Regions from separate parts of the Peribacillus sp. TE19612 genome, predicted to be linked through region 1. Evidence: riboswitches for the same ligand, from Rfam matches in the RefSeq annotation. Region 1 holds a riboswitch; the other holds the start of a gene.

Region 1 (3,124 bases):
TTTTAAGGTGGCACATGAATTTCCTACTGGGAAATCTGTGACGGCGGATGATATGAAGCAATGGTTTGTGGACTATGATGCAGCGGATATTATTTATGGAACGACTTTATTTGGCGTGGAGGAATGGCAGGAATGTTATTGCAGTGATATGTCGAGAGCCGTCAAGACAGCGGAACACATCTTTCCAGGCACAGTTCACCGGATGGAGGAGCTGCGGGAAATACCTTCTCCCCCTCTGAGAGGAAGGATTAAGCTGCCGTTCATCCTTTGGGCCATCTGGATTCGCTGCTGCTCGGTGATCAACAAGCAGACAAGGGCGGAAATTAAGATTGCAGAGCAAAGGATCAATAATGTATTGGATGAAGTCTTTGCAAAGGGGGAAAGGAATGTTCTGATCGTGAGTCATGCCGCCCTCATGGTATATATGAGGAAAGAGCTGATCCGACGGGGGTTCACCGGTCCAAAGTTCAAGATTGCCAGTAATGGAAAATTGTATGTATTTGAAAGCGGAAAAGGGAAATGAATATATGGTTCCCCACCGGAAAAGGTAAGCCATTTTGCGAAGAAAGAGGCATGCATTTTCCGAATAGTTATTCTTTTTTTATTGGTTGTGGTTTATTATTGTAATAGTGTAATTTTTACGAATTCAATATTGGGAAAGAGGGGTGGACATTTTGCTGAAGGCAGTTTTTTTTGATTTAGATGATACATTACTATGGGATCAGAAAAGTGTAAAAGAGGCTTTTGTGGCCACATGTGAAGTTGCCAAGGAGAAATATGGTCTGAATGTCGACGAGTTTGAAGAAGCGGTGCGGAAGGAAGCGCGTGATCTTTATTCTTCTTACGATACATATGCATTCACTCAAATGATCGGAATCAATCCATTTGAGGGACTATGGGGGAATTTTCAGGATGATCATGATGAATTCCGGAAGATGGCCGGGATTGTACCGGCTTATCGGAAAGAAGCGTGGACGAGGGGCTTGAAGGCATTAGGGATCGATGACCCGGAATTTGGGCTTGAACTGGCAGAACGTTTCCCGGCCGAAAGACGCAAAAAGCCATTTATCTATGAAGAAACATTCCGTGTTCTGGATGAATTAAAAGGGAAGTACAAATTGCTATTGCTAACGAACGGATCTCCTGAACTGCAAAATACCAAACTTGAAATAACGCCTGAACTGGTTCCTTATTTCGACCAAATCGTGATTTCAGGTGCATTTGGTCGAGGTAAACCGGATGCCTCCATTTTTGAGCATGCTTTGCAAATCATGGAGCTTGATAAGGATGAAGTATTGATGGTCGGCGATAATTTAATGACCGATATCCTTGGAGCATCACGGGTAGGTATAAAGTCGGTTTGGATAAATCGCCATGATAAGAAACGGAATGAAGTGCTTCCAACCTATGAAATCACGCATTTAGAGGAGCTTTTCCCTATCCTTGAGAGCCTGGGGAATTAATTGGCGGTCCTCCTCCAAATAACAAATTTTGGAGAGTTGCAATAAAATATTAGGTCTTTCAAATTATTTACAGAATGAAAAGGGTGAGATATAGTTACCCTGTAATCAATTAAATTATTCAGACTAGGGGTGTCCAATAAAAGTTGGGCTGAGAGAGAAGCGCTTAAGCTTCTTAACCCTCAGGACCTGATCTGGTTCATACCAGCGTGGGGAAGTTAGAATCTACTAAACGATGACATTTCAATTGGTCATTTCTGTAGTCATACTAACGTTAGCCGGGTCTTAAATATGAGACCTGGCTTTTTCGTGCGAAATGGATTGGATTTTGTCCTTTTTAAATGAACTTAAAAAGGAGAAATGAAATCATGAAGAGTAATTCAGTAAATGACATGAACGTTTCAATTATGTCCAGTTTTGCCGGGAGTAAAAAAGTGTATGTTGAGGGATCTAGACCCGATATTAAAGTACCTATGCGTGAAATTGAGCTAAGTCCGACGACAGGGGCATTCGGTGAAGAGGAGAATCCGCCTTTACGTGTATATGATACAAGCGGCTTCTATACGGATTCAGAATATCCGATTGATATTCATAAAGGCCTTGCCCCGATTAGACGCAGCTGGGTTCTGGAACGGGAAGATGTTGAAGAGTATGAAGGGCGTGAAATAAAGCCCGAAGATAACGGATATAGAAAAGTGGAGTCACAATCCAATGCCGAAGTTTTTCCGGGATTGAAAAGAAAACCATTGCGTGCGGTGAAAGGAAAAAACGTAACCCAGCTCCATTATGCCCGCAAAGGGATCATTACTCCAGAAATGGAGTTCATTTCGATCAGGGAAAATGTAGCCCCTGAGTTTGTAAGGGAAGAGGTAGCTAGCGGGCGGGCAATCATTCCGGCAAATATTAACCATCCTGAAAGTGAGCCCATGATCATCGGACGTAATTTTCACGTGAAGATAAATGCGAATATAGGAAATTCAGCTGTCAGTTCATCGATCGAAGCTGAAGTGGAGAAAATGACTTGGGCCACACGATGGGGTGCAGACAACATAATGGATCTTTCCACAGGAAAGAATATTCACACGACGCGGGAATGGATTATCAGGAATTCACCTGTGCCGGTTGGGACGGTTCCGATATATCAAGCATTGGAAAAAGTGAATGGGGTCGCGGAAGATTTAAATTGGGAAGTTTTCCGGGATACATTAATCGAGCAGGCTGAGCAAGGTGTCGATTACTTCACCATACACGCTGGTGTACTTTTGCGATACATCCCCATGACAGCAAAGCGAGTTACGGGTATTGTTTCCCGGGGAGGCTCCATCATGGCACAATGGTGCTTGGCCCACCACCAAGAAAGTTTTCTCTATACACACTTTGAAGAGATTTGTGAAATCATGAAGACGTATGATGTTTCTTTCTCATTAGGTGACGGTCTCCGTCCGGGATCCATTGCAGATGCAAACGATGAGGCACAATTTGCGGAATTGGAAACACTTGGGGAATTGACGAAGATTGCTTGGAAGCACGACGTTCAAGTCATGGTGGAGGGACCCGGTCACGTACCGATGCATTTGATTAAAGAAAATATGGATAAGCAGCTGGAAGTCTGTCAAGAAGCACCATTCTATACCCTGGGACCATTGACGACGGATATAGCTCCT
Region 2 (3,124 bases), on a different contig from region 1:
AATGGGCTGTACAGAACGGACTTCCATTGTGTTTTGGGCGGTTACGGCTGTGATGGCAGACATTCCAAATACACCATGTGCAGAAAATGTTTTTAAATCCGCTTGTATTCCAGCACCGCCCCCTGAATCAGAGCCTGCGATCGTTAATGCTGTTTTCATAAAAAAACCCCTTCATATAATTATTTTTTAGCAGTATTTTAAGTAATATGAAAGCTAAAATCGCCCCTGCGAATGAACTGAACATAAAAGCCGGTAAAAAACCAAAAAGAGCAGCTTTTTCTCCCAATAGGAGGGTTGCAAGCGGATAACAGGCCAGGGAACCGAGAATGCCGGTCCCGATCACTTCCCCTAAACAGGCGAATTTTAAGCTTTGTGTTTTTCGATAAAGGATGGCGGCCAAAAGTGCACCAATCATGCTGCCGGGAAAGGCGAAAATTGAACCGGTACCAGACATGTTTCTAATGATGGAAACTAAAAAAGCTTGTGTCACAGCATATGCAGGCCCCAATAGAACCGCCGTCAGGACATTTGCCAGATGTTGAATAGGAAAGATTTTTGCAAATCCTGCAGGGATGAAAATAAATGAACTGGTCAGCGTCGTTAAAGCCGTGATCATGGCAGTCAATGTCAGTTTCTTGATAGGATTCATCCTCATGTCAACCACCTACAGAGGCCAATCCTGCTCATTTTGAACCATGTCCCAGAATAAATATTCATATCGGGAAGTAACCAAAAAGTGCTTTTCTAATCTAAGAAGTTCCTTTTCAGGCATGCCTTCCGTCAATTCTTCCAACAAAGTGATCAGCCACTTGTGTGCTTCCCCGAATTCAGGAGATGAATAGGACCTTATCCAATCTGCGTAGCGATTGTTTTCCAGTGCTGCTCCATTTTGTTCTTTTAATAGCAAACCGATTTCATAATAATCCCAAGCGCAGGGCAGGAGACAGGCGATCAAGTCTGCCAAAGTCCCATGCTGAGCTGCATTTAGCATGTAACCTGTATAGGCTAGAGTGGTTGGAGTAGGTTCTGTATTTTCCAATTCCTTGGAGCTGATCCCGAATTCGGAAGCATAATGCCGATGAATATCCATTTCCACTTGAAGGGTTTCATTTAAAATGCTCGCAAATTTTGCCATGGTTTCGATGTTATGGGCTTTGATGACACCTAAAGCAAAGAGCTTGGAATAATCCATGAGATAGACATAGTCCTGCTTCAGGTAATAGGCAAATTTCTTTTCAGGAAGTGTACCGTTTCCAATTGCCTGGACAAAGGGATGTGAATGGTTCCTTTTCCAAATCTCTTTTGCCCGTGCGTGCAGTCTATCACTGAATGTTTCTAATTTTGTATTCTCCATTGTTCATCCTCCTATAGAATGGCTCCCTTTGTTGAATAAAAAACCCCGTTCCTGAATACGGAACGGGGTAGATGGATATAGTCTGTAAAATGGACGATATCATCCACTTCCCTCCGCCGGTATGAGCCGGTTCAGGTTCAAAGGGTCCGGAACTAATTCCATCTCAGTCTTAAAAAAGACTCCCCTAGTGGTGTGAATTGTATGTAATTACTGACATCATATCAGAAAGACAAGAAAATGCAACCCGTATTTGAAAGAGGTATCACTTTATGTCCAGGAAAAAAGGGAGAACCAGGTAATTGACTTTTGAAGATTATTAGGATAGAATCATTTCTACATCATTATATATCGAATTCTTATCCAGAGAGGTGGAGGGACTTGGCCCTAAGAAACCTCGGCAGCGGACCCGTTTAGGGAACTGTGCTAAATCCAACAAGCATATGCTTGGAAGATAAGAAGAGCCGTACGGACACTGTCAGCCTCTTCTTAAATTAGAAGGGGCTTTTATTTTTGGGAAATAACGTTTAGTGACATACTAGAAAAGGTATATATAATTTGGTGAAATCAAACAAGTTGATAAAGTTTAGCTAACTAGAAGCAGGCACTAGGACGACTGGGAAAGGAGCCATTTACATGGCAGAATTATTTAAGAGGATTGAACAGAGGAAGGCAAAACTCATTGAAGAGCTATTGGCCAATGGAGTATACAAAACCTCTGATGAAAGGCACCTTTATGATGCCCCATTAAAAGTACTTGAAGATGAATATAAGATTGTTATAAATAGACCTAATAACGAGTCACCTTCTGAATGGATGACATAGTAAACGGAATACAATATTTGGATTTTTGGATAAGGGATATGATGTAAGCATTCGCAGTCTACACTAGTGGATGCTTTTTTTGCGTTTATTAGAAAACGACACAAATTATACATAATTAAATAACAAAATAGGTGTTTTGTCACATTTTACCTATAAAATAACACATTTAATTTCTGAAAAATAGTTGATTTTAACTAGTGGTTTCATTATGATGAAAGTGTAAAAATATTGAATAAATGGGAGGTGACTATGATGCCTTGCCGTAAGGTAACTATAGAAAAAGTAGAAGAGAAGAGACAGGAAATGATAAAGTTGGGAGCGATATACGGCTTAACAAATCTGCTGACTGTACAAGCCAGTCAAGAATTGGATACGCTATTGAATGCCTTAGCAAGTAAAAGAGATTCTGAATATTTTTCCCTTCAAGAAGCATATAGGTATTTTTAAATTAGCAATTCGACCTGTATTAATCTGAAAAAGCTACTGCTCAAGGCAATAGCTCTAAAGAATTATATATTAAATATCGACACGTTTACCTAGAATGATCAAATCCCGCTCAATGCCATCCATCTCGGCAACTTGAGGTAAATGTGCCCATTCTTCAAACCCGAATTTGGAAAAAAGCTTAAGGCTTGGTGTATTATGGGCAAAAATGAAACCCAATAAAGTCTTAACACCTAATTTTGGACTCAATTCAATTGCCTTTCGAATCGAAATTTGTCCAATTCCTTTTCCCCGGAAATAATCATCAATGTAAATACTGATTTCGGCAGTGGAATTATATGCCGGTCGGCCATAAAAGGATTGAAAGCTCATCCATCCAGCGGTTTTCCCTTCTATAGTAATGATATATAGCGGTCTACTTTCTGAATGATGTTCCTCAAACCATTTAACCCTCGATTGGACGGATACAGGTTCCGTATCTGCCGTGACCATTCTTGAAGCAAT

What was found. Region 1 has a riboswitch for thiamine pyrophosphate ahead of thiC (phosphomethylpyrimidine synthase ThiC). Riboswitches for the same ligand answer to the same signal wherever they lie in the genome.
Region 2: linked by a shared signal. The riboswitch ahead of tenA (thiaminase II) and the one ahead of thiC (phosphomethylpyrimidine synthase ThiC) in region 1 are both predicted to bind thiamine pyrophosphate.

What each region holds. Positions count from the first base shown of each region.
Region 1 covers NZ_JBWCCL010000003.1:33,676-36,799, forward strand. Annotated here, with positions in the region: gene ACZ9AO_RS06085 (histidine phosphatase family protein) at 1-523, shown strand, start outside; gene ACZ9AO_RS06090 (HAD family hydrolase) at 675-1,463, shown strand; TPP riboswitch at 1,579-1,693, shown strand; gene thiC (phosphomethylpyrimidine synthase ThiC) at 1,829-3,124, shown strand, end outside.
Region 2 covers NZ_JBWCCL010000011.1:69,909-73,032, reverse strand. Annotated here, with positions in the region: gene thiD (bifunctional hydroxymethylpyrimidine kinase/phosphomethylpyrimidine kinase) at 1-159, opposite strand, end outside; gene thiW (energy coupling factor transporter S component ThiW) at 128-649, opposite strand; gene tenA (thiaminase II) at 665-1,354, opposite strand; TPP riboswitch at 1,446-1,550, opposite strand; SAM riboswitch class I at 1,708-1,812, shown strand; gene ACZ9AO_RS19130 (Fur-regulated basic protein FbpA) at 1,988-2,176, shown strand; gene ACZ9AO_RS19125 (aspartyl-phosphate phosphatase Spo0E family protein) at 2,429-2,623, shown strand; gene ACZ9AO_RS19120 (N-acetyltransferase family protein) at 2,693-3,124, opposite strand, start outside.